DNA from 4 places in the Microbulbifer sp. ABH2_005 genome. Region 3 is predicted to be linked to each of the others. Evidence: predicted binding sites of a transcription regulator. Region 3 holds the regulator's gene; each other region holds the start of a gene.
What was found. Region 3 encodes sigma-54, which starts transcription at its own class of promoters, with help from an activator protein. Its sites were predicted from a motif close to TGGCACANNNNTTGCNNT; they were not measured.
Positions count from the first base shown of each region.

Region 1: the regulator sigma-54 is predicted to act here: its motif matches at 1,557-1,574, upstream of ACXAFI_RS06225 (RtcB family protein).
Region 2: the regulator sigma-54 is predicted to act here: its motif matches at 1,485-1,502, upstream of glnA (glutamate--ammonia ligase).
Region 4: the regulator sigma-54 is predicted to act here: its motif matches at 1,031-1,048, upstream of glnL (nitrogen regulation protein NR(II)).

Region 1 is NZ_JBSWWI010000001.1:1,404,068-1,407,211, reverse strand. It holds gene ACXAFI_RS06225 (RtcB family protein) at 123-1,331, opposite strand; gene ACXAFI_RS06220 (pseudouridine synthase) at 1,696-2,532, shown strand; gene ACXAFI_RS06215 (patatin-like phospholipase family protein) at 2,642-3,144, opposite strand, start outside.
Region 2 is NZ_JBSWWI010000001.1:21,905-25,048, reverse strand. It holds gene glnA (glutamate--ammonia ligase) at 1-1,406, opposite strand, end outside; gene thiI (tRNA uracil 4-sulfurtransferase ThiI) at 1,726-3,144, shown strand, end outside.
Region 3 is NZ_JBSWWI010000001.1:891,596-894,739, reverse strand. It holds gene lptB (LPS export ABC transporter ATP-binding protein) at 1-325, shown strand, start outside; gene ACXAFI_RS03850 (RNA polymerase factor sigma-54) at 519-1,976, shown strand; gene hpf (ribosome hibernation-promoting factor, HPF/YfiA family) at 2,158-2,448, shown strand; gene ptsN (PTS IIA-like nitrogen regulatory protein PtsN) at 2,452-2,913, shown strand; gene rapZ (RNase adapter RapZ) at 3,045-3,144, shown strand, end outside.
Region 4 is NZ_JBSWWI010000001.1:25,150-28,293, forward strand. It holds gene ACXAFI_RS00110 (DUF4124 domain-containing protein) at 119-769, shown strand; gene glnL (nitrogen regulation protein NR(II)) at 1,121-2,203, shown strand; gene ntrC (nitrogen regulation protein NR(I)) at 2,207-3,144, shown strand, end outside.

The DNA of each region.
Region 1 (3,144 bases), 510 kb from region 3:
GCAGCCAAGTACCAAAAGTGAAAATATTTTCCTAGAAGTTTCGGCCAATTAACCGACCTATGCTTCATCAAATAACAACTCCTACAAATAGCGCCTCCTAATAGTTCCTACCAACAAAAATCCTAACCCTTAATACATATCACCTGACGCAGTGTATGCTCCACTTCAACAAGATCTGACTGATTATCCATAACCCGGTCTATATCTTTATAAGCCGCCGGAATCTCATCGATCACTCCCTTGTCTTTACGACATTGAACGCCCCTAGTCTGCTCTTCAAGATCCTGCCGGGTAAATCTCTGGCGTGCCGCGGTACGACTCATTTTACGGCCAGCGCCATGGGCGCATGAGTGGAACGATTCAGCATTCCCACGCCCACGCACAATATAGGACTTAGCACCCATTGAGCCCGGAATAATTCCCAACTGATCTTTTTTCGCACTGATCGCCCCTTTACGGGTTACAAATACATCCCGTTCAAAATGGCGCTCGCGCATCACATAATTGTGATGGCAGTTAATTGCCTCACTGGTCAGGGTAAATTTTGGCAAGTGATTTTTCAGGCAATTCAAAACCAGCTTCATCATCTCCTGCCGATTGGTTCGAGCGTACTCCTGGGCCCAATTTACCGCCTGGATGTAATCCTCAAAATGGTGGTTACCTTCGGAAAAGTAAGCCAAGTCTTTATCTGGCAGATTATGCATATGCCCCGTCATATCCTTTCGAGCCAACTGAATAAAGTGCTGCCCAATGGCATTGCCAATTCCTCGGCTGCCTGAATGCAGCATCACCCAAACTGCATTGTTTTCATCCAAACAAATTTCAATAAAATGATTGCCGCCACCCAGAGTCCCCATCTGGGTAACCCAGGTTTTCTGCGGCTGATGCAGCTTTTTCAAAAGCCCAGGATGCTTTTCAAACAACCTATCCACACCGGGAGCTAAAAGTTTGCAGGCAGATTCCCTGGCACTGATCATCTTGTGACGACCCTGTCCAATGGGTACTTTCACCTCAATGGCCTCCCGCAATGCTTTCAGGTTGTCTGGCAACTGATGGGCATGTAACGAAGTTCGCACTGCATTCATTCCGCAGCCTATATCCACTCCTACCGCCGATGGGATTACCGCGCTCACTGTTGGAATGACCGAGCCGACGGTTGCTCCCTTACCCAAATGCACATCAGGCATTGCTGCCACGTGCGAGTGGATGATGGGTAACTGAGCGATATTTTTTAGCTGCTGTAAGGCCTGCGGCTCGATTTCATCAGTATATATTTTTACCGGCACACTACCTTGCGGTGCATTTTTATTTAGCACAATTTTTACAGGCATATAGAGTCCTTGGATTGACCCAATAAATCAGTAAAAGCTCTCCAAAGCCCTAAACAAAAAAGCCCCGGCAAATGCCAGGGCTCTAGAGGATTCTGGCTTGAAAAGCTCAATTGCTTTTCAAGCTGAAGTACATGAAAAGCGATTAAAAAAACAGGTTGTTAGTATCCACATTTCGCATTTCATGACCCCTTCGTGGCTGCGTTCCACGTTTAAAAGAAGAATACTTAATAAAAAAATATGCCAGCACCAAATACTTTCTAGCCAGCAATGAAATCTACTGCGAAGTTTATTGCCTAGCCCTAGGATGTCAACCTAAATTTAGATTTCTTGTTGGTATTTTTTTCTTGCAGGCATCCACCGATGCATGAATCACCAATGCCGACCAAAATTTTTAAATGCAATCAACGCCCCACAGCAATACACTAGGCGCTCAGCCAAAGCGCTTTTATCAGATCGAACAATGAGCTGTGAACCAGAAATAATCTTTGAAGACGAACATTTACTTGCTGCTTACAAGCCCGAAGGTTGGCTCGTTCACCGCTCAGAGATAGACCGCCGTGAGACGCGTATTCTCCTGCAATACTTACGCGATCTTAGTGGTTATCATTTATATCCGGTACATAGGCTAGACAAGCCTACATCCGGAATCATCATCTTTGGTAAGAGCGGTGAAGTCGCCGCCCGGTTACAGCAACAACTGGAAAGTGAATATTCTCTTAAACAATATCTTGCCGTGTGTCGTGGTTATTGCCCCGAGCAAGAGACCATCGATTACCCACTCCCTCCAGTAGCAGACTTTAAGCATCAAAGAAAACGCCCCAAATCCGAACTCCCCCGCCAAGAGGCCATTACCCTTTTTCGCAGACTTGCCACCGTGGAGTTACCCTATGCAGTAGACCGGTATCCTACCAGCCGTTATTCACTGGTAGAGGTACAATTAAAAACCGGCCGCCGGCATCAGATCCGAAGACATTTCAAGCATATCCAACACCCACTGATTGGCTGCCCCAAATACGGGAAGTCTTCCCACAACCGATTCTTTTCCCAACAATTTGATTGTAAGCGACTACTTTTACACGCTGTAAGATTAGAGATAAGGCACCCCGTGAGCGATACATTACTAGCATTACGAGCTGAGCCACGTGGAGAATTTAAAAAACTGATGGAATTACTGGATTGGAGCGAAGCAATAAATCATTGAATCAAGGGTATTGAATCTTAAAAGAGACGAGCAACACAATCACAACGATTCTCTGTTTAGATTAGAAAAAATGAGTACCTTTGAGGCCCCTTTACGAAACCAAAAGATGCTAGGAAATATCTCCCTGCCCGATCTGATCCTCTGTTCCTTTCTTTCGGACCCCGAAGAGACCTTTTCGCTCAACCTCAAGCCTGGGCTGCGGCCTCAAAAAATAACGTAATTTATCTTTCTCCCACATTGCGTCCTGGTAACCGAGTTCTATCAATTCTTCGATATAAGGCCTCTCAAAAAGCAAATAACTCGCCGCAGAGACCCCGCCTCCAGAACGGGTTGCCCCGGTGGAGCGAAACAACCAGCGCAACGCCGGCGGTAGGTACTTTAATTTTCTCCCTCCCAGCCTGGCCAGACTCTGTGAGGGTTCAATTACGACTGATTCCACCGGTCGCAGAGGGGACAGATCCGCAAACTTATCTTCATCGACAGAATCCAGCAAGGTATTGACCCGATCCATATGCTCAAGGTCACCCTCCAAGCTGTCAATGAAAGCCGCATTGAACCACTGAGCGGCAATTTGGGCCATTGAAGGAGAGTGAACCTGGTTATCGCTACGTC
Region 2 (3,144 bases), 870 kb from region 3:
TACACGGAGTAGTACATATCGAACTCGACCGGGTGAGTGGTCATGTTCAGGCGCTCAACCTCGGCGCGCTTCAGGTCGATGTAGGCATCGATGGCGTCGTCGGTGAATACACCACCTTCGGTGAGGAAGGCGCGATCCTGATCCAGTGCGTCCAGGGCACCTTCCAGGCTGGCGGCAACAGTCGGGTACTCGGCCAGCTCTTCCGGCGGCAGGTCGTACAGGTCCTTGTCGGCAGCGTCGCCGGGGTGGATCTTGTTATTGATACCGTCTAGGCCCGCCATCAGCAGCGCTGCGAACGCCAGGTATGGGTTTGCGGTCGGATCCGGGAAACGGGTCTCGATACGCTTGCCCTTCGGCGAAGTCACATACGGGATACGGATGGAAGCGGAGCGGTTGCGCGCGGAGTAGGCCAGGATAACCGGGGCTTCGAAGCCAGGTACCAGGCGCTTGTAGGAGTTAGTGGATGCGTTACAGATCGCATTCAGGGCGCGCGCGTGCTTCACGATACCGCCGATGTAGTAAAGGGCAGTCTCGGACAAGCCCGCGTAGGCATCGCCGGCAAACTGGTTGACGCCGTCCTTGGTGAAGGACTGGTGAACGTGCATACCGGAACCGTTATCGCCTACCAGCGGCTTGGGCATAAAGGTCGCGGTCTTGCCGTAGGCGTGCGCTACATTGTGCACGGCGTACTTGAGAATCTGTACTTCGTCCGCTTTCTTGGTCAGGGTGTTGGCGGCAACGCCGATCTCACACTGGCCGGCAGTGCCCACTTCGTGGTGGTGCACTTCAACGCGCAGGCCCATTTGCTCCATGGCGGAACACATGGCGGCACGCACGTCGTGCAGGGAGTCAACCGGAGGCACCGGGAAGTAACCACCTTTCACACCGGGGCGGTGACCGATATTGCCCTCGGCAAAGCTGTGGCCGGAAGACCAAGCTGCCTCTTCGGAGTTGATCTTGTAGAAGGCGCCACCCATTTCGGCACCCCAGGTGATGTCGTCGAATACGAAGAACTCGGGCTCGGGACCGAACAGTGCGGTATCGCCCAGGCCGGTGGACTTCAGGTACTCTTCGGCGCGCAGCGCGATGGAACGCGGGTCACGCTCATAGCCCTGACCGGTGATCGGGTCGACGATGTTACAGCGAATAATGACGGTGCTTTCGTCGGTGAAGGGGTCGAGGAAAGCGGTCTCGTCATCCGGCATCAGGATCATGTCGGACTCGTTGATGCCTTTCCAGCCAGCGATAGAGGAGCCATCGAACATCTTGCCCTCTTCGAAGAACTCGTCGTCAATCTCCGACACGGGCACAGATACGTGCTGTTCTTTACCCTTGGTGTCGGTGAAGCGCAGGTCTATCCACTTAGCCTCACTCTCATTAATCAAACCGAGCGTTTTCGCTGACATTGCTGTCCTCCAGGTCTTAAAAAGTATTTGGTCGCTATGCCTTTGCTGCCGGCATTCGCTCTTTACCTGGCGTGAAATAAAGCAAAGAGTGTGCCAAATTAGGGCAGTGGCGTCACAGCCGCGACTGGTGCCGGTGCGGGCCCCAGCACTGGGCCGACTGGGGCAGGATAGATGTATTGTGGCCGTGCAGCCACAGCTAAATGCACCAATTTGGCACATTTGCTCTCCTGTTCGCGCAGAAACAGTGCACAACCAACTTGCCTCCGGCTAGTTTATAATGCCGCACCTTCTATCAACATGCGGTACCCCACGGATTCCCATGCACTTTGTCGTCAAGTTTTTTCCCGAGATCACCATCAAGAGCAACCCGGTGCGCAAACGTATGTCGCGCCAGCTCAAGGACAACCTACAGCGCCTGCTGCGCCAGCTGGACGACCGAATCCAGGTGCGCAAAGACTGGGAAAAGATCGATGTGATCGCCCCGGACGCCGTGGCCCACCTTGGCAGCCGCATCGAAGAGCTGCTCTCTCACACCCCCGGCATCGCCAACTTCTCCCGCGTGCGCCAGTTCCCCCTGGGCGACCTGCACGATATGTACGAGAAGACCCTGTCGGTGTGGGGCCCCGCCCTCAAGGACAAGACCTTCTGTGTGCGGGTAAAGCGCACCGGCGACCACGACTTCAAATCTCTCGATGTGGAGCAGTACGTGGGCGGCGGCCTTAATAAAAATACCGAAGCGGCCGGGGTGAAACTGAAAAACCCGGACATCACAGTCAAGCTGGAGATCCGCCACGACAAGCTCAACGTGGTCGAGGAACAGCATGCCGGCCTCGGCGGCTTCCCCCTGGGTACCCAGGACCCGGTGCTGTCGCTGGTTTCCGGTGGTTTCGATTCCACTGTGGCCAGCTACCTGACCATGAAGCGCGGAATCCGCACCCACTTCCTGTTCTTCAATCTGGGCGGACGCCAGCACGAGCTGGGCGTTAAGGAAGTGGCCTACTACCTGTGGAACAAATACGGCGCCTCCCACCGGGTGCGCTTCGTCACAGTGCCCTTCGACGAAGTAGTAGCGGAAATCCTCGAGCGTGTGGACGACTCCCATATGGGCGTGATTCTCAAGCGTATGATGCTGCGCGCCGCGGACGTTATCGCGAAAGAGCTGGAAGTGGATGCGGTCGTAACCGGTGAGGCCATCGCCCAGGTTTCCAGCCAGACCCTGAAAAACCTGTCCGTGATCGATAGCGTCACCAACACCCTGGTACTGCGCCCGCTGATCACCAGCGATAAGACCGATATCATCCGCACCTCACGGGAGATCGGCACCGAGGAATTCGCCGCAAATATGCCCGAATACTGCGGGGTAATTTCGGTGAAACCCACCACCCGCGCCAAAATTGAGAAAGTGGAATCCGAGGAGAACCGCTTCGACTTCACCATCCTCGACCGCGCCATTGGCAACCGTTCGATTCAGAATATCGACGAGGTGATCGAAGAGGTGGACGGCGAGACGCCGGAAGTGGAAATCCGCGAGGAGGCCGGCAACGCGGTAGTCATCGATATCCGCCACCCGGATGAAGAAGAGATGGACCCGTTGGAGCTAAAGGGCGTCGAAGTAGAGACGATCCCCTTCTATCGCCTCAATAACGGCTTTGCCAAGCTGGATCAGGAGCGCGAGTACCTACTCTACTGTGCCCGCGGCGTGATGAGCCGCCTGCATGCCTCCCACCTGCTGGACGAA
Region 3 (3,144 bases):
GGGCATGGCACTCTCTGGGGGGGAACGCCGCAGAGTGGAAATTGCCCGCGCCCTGGCCACCAATCCCAGTTTTGTCCTGTTAGACGAACCTTTTGCCGGCGTGGACCCCATATCGGTAAACGATATCAAAGAAATCATCCGCCACCTGCGGGATCGAGATATCGGAGTACTCATTACCGACCACAATGTGCGCGAGACCCTCGATATTTGCGAGACCGCCTACATTGTCAGCGAGGGCCACATCATCGCTGAAGGCACACCAGAAGATGTTCTTGCCAACCAGCAGGTTCGAGAAGTTTATTTAGGACATGAATTTACCATTTAAGATGAAGCGGCAATCCCCATCCTTAAATTCTTCAATTTGAGCTTAATTGCTCATGCTTCAGCCACTTCGAGCCTAACATTTATCACCGGGTCGGCACGTTTATTGCTTGTAATAAATTAGAGGGAGGGGTAGTCTGCGCCATCTTAGGACAAATTGATCTAAACACTGTCTTATCGGCCAGCGGCTCTCCACTATGAAGCAGTCACTCCAGCTCAAGCTCGGCACACAACTGACTATGACTCCCCAGTTGCAACAGGCGATCCGCCTTCTGCAACTGTCTACCCTCGACCTTCAGCAGGAGGTCCAGGCGGCGTTAGATAGCAATCCAATGCTGGAGGCGGATAGCGAGGAACAACCCTCAAAGCTGGAGAATGGCCAATCTCTGGCTGAGCACGAGTCAGAGCGGGTGCAGGACCATACTTCACAAGCGGCTGAGGAACGAGAGCTTGCTGAGGGGGACTGGGACCAGGCAATTCCCGACGAGCTTCCTGTCGACTCCCGATGGGATGATATCTACACCAGTCACAGCGGGAACCCAGAGCTGGATACCTCCAGCTACGAACGCAACTCCACCTCTGTCGACTTACAAGGCCACCTGCGCTGGCAGCTGAACCTGACGCCTTTATCCGAGCAGGATAAGTGGATCGGTGAAAACCTGATTGACAGCATAAGTCCCAGCGGCCTCCTGGGCACCTCGTTAGAGGAGGTTGCCTCCTCTTTAGCTGTAGATGAAGATGAAGTACTGGCAGTCTTAAAGACCATCCAACAGTTCGAGCCTGCCGGCTGTGGGGCTCGGGACCTAAAAGAATGCCTGCAATTACAACTGCAACAGTTACCGCCAACCACCCCCTGGCTCGACCAAGCGCAAAGCATCATTGAAAAACACTTAGACTTGCTCGGCAAAAGAGATTTTCGCCAGCTGAGTCGGCGCACACGCCTTAACGAGGCCCAGCTCGGCGAGGCCATTCGCCTCATCCAGACGCTAAACCCGAATCCGGGAGAGAGCTTTGGCGGGCAGGAGCCGGACTATGTGATCCCGGATATCATCGTTTCCCGCAAGGCCCTGCGCTGGCAAGTGGAATTGAATGCAGAGATCACTCCTAAGATTCGAATCAACAACCACTATGCCTCAATGGTTAAGCGTGCGGACAACTCGAGAGATAACAACTTTTTGCGCGACCACCTGCAAGAAGCTCGCTGGTTTATGAAGAGTCTGCAGAGCCGCCACGAGACCCTGCTAAAAGTCGCCAATTGTATTGTCGAAAAGCAGCAAGGCTTTTTTGAGGAAGGACCAGAAGCCATGCGCCCCATGGTGCTGGCAGACGTTGCCGAGTCCATTGGCATGCACGAGTCCACCATCTCCCGGGTAACCACCCAAAAGTACATGCTCACACCCCGTGGAGTGTTCGAACTCAAGTATTTCTTTTCAAGTCACGTGAGTACAGACTCCGGTGAGGATGCCTCCTCAACCGCCATTCGCGCCCTGATCAAAAAGCTGATTGATTCGGAAACACCGCGCAAGCCGCTATCCGACAATAAAATTACCCAGGAACTAGACCAGCAGGGCATCAAAGTAGCCCGCCGCACAGTAGCCAAGTATCGCGAATCAATGGGTATCCCCTCCTCCAGTGAAAGGAAGCGCCTAGTTTAATTTGCCCTTACCGGGCACGACCAAAAAGGCGGAGCAAGTCATAACCTGGCGCCAGTAGCGACGTCTTCACAACCGAACTCCAAACTTTGAGTGTATCCTTCCATTCTGGGCCACTTCCTAGTAGGGTTGCGACCCGAAAGGAGGCTCGCCGTATTGTGATGCACCTGGTAAGGAGAAATCCATGCAGATCAACATTAGTGGTCACCACGTCGACGTTAGCTCACCAATGCGCAACTACTGTGAGAACAAGCTGGAAAAGCTCTCAAGGCATTATGACAACATAACCAACGCGCAAGTTATTCTATCTGTAGATAAATTGATCCAGAAAGCTGAAGCCCGAGTACATATCAATGGTCACGACCTCTGTGCGGGTTCGGAAGACAAAGACATGTACGCAGCCATCGATGCGCTTACAGATAAGTTGGACCGCCAACTGAAAAAACACAAAGAGAAGTTGCAGAACCACCGCTAAATTATGACACTGGAAGCTTTACTTTCTCCCCGCCTGAGTCTTTGCCACCTGGCGGGGAGCAGCAAAAAGAAATTGCTGCTCAATATTGCCCAAGCCATTGCCGAACAATATCCACAGCATGACTCCGACACAACATTCAATCAATTGATCGCTCGAGAGCGCCTGGGTTCGACGGGTATTGGCGAGGGGGTAGCCATACCTCACTGCCGCCTTCCTGGCTGTGAGCAACCTATAGGCGTGCTTTGCACAATCGAACCCGCCATAGATTTCGACGCTATCGATAGACAACCTGTCGACTTACTCTTTGTCTTACTCGTCCCTGAAGATTCAGAACAACAACATCTGGACACACTGGCAGAAATCGCTGCGCTTTTTTCCAACAGCCAAGTCCGGGATAAGTTGAGAAAAGCCGACAGTAGTGATGAGCTCTACGCCCTAGCCATAGATTCTGCCGCAGCAGCCTGATTCTGGTTTTGTACTTTTATTCTGGTAACAACTGAGATTCTACTGAGTCGCTCCTTAAATTACCGTTAGGAATAAAAACACCATTTCTCAAGCGATTAAATGGTATAAAGAGCTAAAAAGAGGGGGTCCCCATGCGCTTGGTCATTATCAGCGGCCGCTCCGGCTCCGGTAAAAGCTCCGCACTACAATTGCTCGAAGATGTGGGCTTTAACTGCATTGACAACCTACCGA
Region 4 (3,144 bases), 870 kb from region 3:
GTTACTTTTGCCGTCTGTGGCCGATACAGCGTTCGTGGATTAGAAAGCCTGCCCCTCTGCAGATTGGAGCCCGTTTGTAGGCAAGCACAAGGAGTACCGCTTCGCGGCTGATTGAGCTATGGGATATTTAAAACTGTTGCAGGCACTTTTTCTTGCCGTTCCCCTGCTGGCCCTCGCCGGCACCGATGGCGAAACCACCTCTAGTACCATTTACAAGGTTGTCGGCCCCGATGGCCAGGTGACGTTCAGCGATACGCCGCCCCCCAATGGGCAGGCGCAAAAGGTAGAGTTGGCCCCGATTAATGTGCAGCCAATCGCTCTGCCGCGCACCCTGCCGACCCGCAAGCTGTCGCCAAAAGATGAAAGTGACAAGGCCAAGGACGGTTACTCTGGCCCCTTTTCTATACAGATAGTGAGCCCCTTAAATGACGCCACCATCCCACCTGGGCAGCGTTTTATCCCGCTGCAGGTGGATGTGCAGCCGGTGTACCCGGAAGGGGCGAGTTTCTTTGCGGTGGTGGATGGCAAGCCCTGGAGTGGTCGCTCCTCGGGAGCGGGCCTGGATATCTCCCTGCTCGAGCGGGGTACCCACACCGTGCAGGCGGTACTTACCGATGCCAATGGCCAGGTACTGGCCAAATCCCAGGTGATTACGCTCTATGTGAAACGCCCTGGCGGCAAGCTGCCAGATAACCCGGCGCCGCGTGCACCGCAAGCTCCCAAAGCTCCGCTGGGACCGGGTATTCCCCAGGCTCAGCCCACTCCCTGATCCACTGCCTTAGCCGCTCCTTAAGCGGCTCCCTTACATGCCGCCACTGCAAATAACTTTTTTTGCGGCGGTGGCTTCCACCCCAGATCCGCCTGGTTAAATTTTGCTCTACGCACTAATATGGTGCGCACACGATTTTGCCCCCCGCAGTTTTGCCTGTGCCTGCGGCGGCTAAATCAGTCTCATGGTCGTGCACGCTTGGAGGTTGGGGAGAGCCCTGGGGCCTCTGGACGCGCCCCCCGATAATTCTGTGCGCCATTTTGGTTTGCTTTTTGCACTGGCTAGAGACAAGGGGTTATCGCGCCGGACGCAGGAGAGTGCCCGGGCCCGTTAGAAAGCGGAAACGATTGAATGCTTAATGATCGCCAGCTGCGTCAGCTTTTAGACAGTCTTACTTCAGCGGTACTGGTACTGGATGACCAGTTATTGCTTTGCTACCTAAATAATGCCGCTGAGGATCTGTTGGCTGCCTCCAGTGCGCGGGTCGAGGGTATGCCACTGCAGGAGGTAGTGCGGGAATCCGCCGCCGCAGAAAAGGCGCTGCACAACGCGCTCCTCACCGGGGAAAAGTTCACCGTGCGTCGCGCCCGCTGGCGCCTGCATAACCTGAAAACGCGGACCGTGGATTACTCCGTGAGCCCTGTGCCGGAGCTGGGGGTGTTGTTGGTGGAGGTGCAGCCGATGGATCGCCTGCTGCGCATTGCCCGTGAGGACGCACTGCTCAGCACTCAGGAAACCGCACGCAACCTGGTGCGAGGCATGGCCCACGAGGTGAAAAATCCCCTCGGCGGGATTCGCGGTGCCGCACAGTTACTGCAGCGCGAACTGCCTGACGCCTCCCTCGAAGAGTACACCCAGATCATCATCGAAGAGGTGGATCGCCTGCGAAATCTGGTCGATCGACTACTGGGGCCCCGCCAGCCAGTACAACTGGTGCCCAGCAATGTGCACGAGATACTTGAGCGGGTGGCACAACTGGTCGAGGCCGAATGCGGCGGGCAGCTGCAGATTCGCCGGGATTACGATCCCTCGATTCCCGACGTGCCGGCGGACCCAGAGCAGTTGATCCAGGCCCTGTTGAATATCGCCCGCAATGCCATGCAAGCCATTGATGAGAGTATCGGCCTCGCCAGTGGGGAAATCGTGTTGCGCACGCGCGTGCAGCGCCAGTTCACCATTGGTCGACGCCACTGCCCGCTGGTTTGCCGTATCGAAATTGAAGACAACGGCCCTGGCATTGCCGAGGAGATCCGCGAGCGCATTTTTTTCCCGATGATTTCCGGTCGTGCCGAGGGCTCGGGACTGGGGTTGTCTATCTCGCAAAATATTATCAACCAGCACCGTGGTCTAATTAAATGCGACAGCCGACCGGGTCGCAGTGTCTTCCAGATTTACCTGCCACTTGTTACCGAATCAGCCAATACAGGAACCTAGAGAATGGGCAATCGCGTTTGGATTATTGACGATGACCGATCAATCCGCTGGGTACTGGAGCGAGCACTGTCGCGAGAGGGGATTGAGACTCAGTGCTACGAGAGCGGCGATCGCGCCCTGGATGATTTTTACAGCGACTCCCCGGATGTAGTGATCAGCGATATTCGCATGCCCGGTTCCGATGGTTTTAAATTGTTGGAAAGATTTCAGGCGGAGCGTCCGGGCCTGCCAATCATTATTATGACCGCGCACTCCGATCTCGACAGTGCGGTTGCCGCTTACCAGGGTGGGGCCTTCGAATATTTACCCAAACCCTTCGATATTGACGAGGCCGTAGCAGTCACACGGCGCGCACTGGCGCACGCCAAGGAGCAGGTCCAGGAAGAACGGGCTGAGCCGGATAATGGCACCGGTAACAAAGAAATCATCGGCGAAGCGCCGGCCATGCAGGAAGTATTTCGCGCTATTGGACGACTGTCTCATTCCAATATCACCGTGCTGATTAATGGCGAATCGGGAACCGGTAAGGAGCTGGTGGCTCAGGCCCTGCACAACCACAGCCCGCGCCGTAACAAGCCGTTTATTGCCCTCAATATGGCCGCGATTCCCAAAGACCTGATGGAGTCGGAGCTATTCGGACACGAGAAGGGTGCCTTTACCGGCGCCAGCGCTCAGCGGGCGGGTCGCTTCGAACAGGCCAACAGCGGCACTCTGTTTTTAGATGAAATTGGCGATATGCCGGCGGAGACCCAGACCCGGCTGCTGCGTGTTCTGGCGGATGGGGAGTTTTATCGGGTTGGTGGACATACTCCGGTAAAAGTGGATGTGCGTATCATTGCCGCCACCCACCAGAACCTGGAGGAGTTGGTGCGCGAGCATAAATTCCGGGAGGACTTATTCCACCGCCTGAATGTGATTCGAATTCACATCCCGCGCCTGGC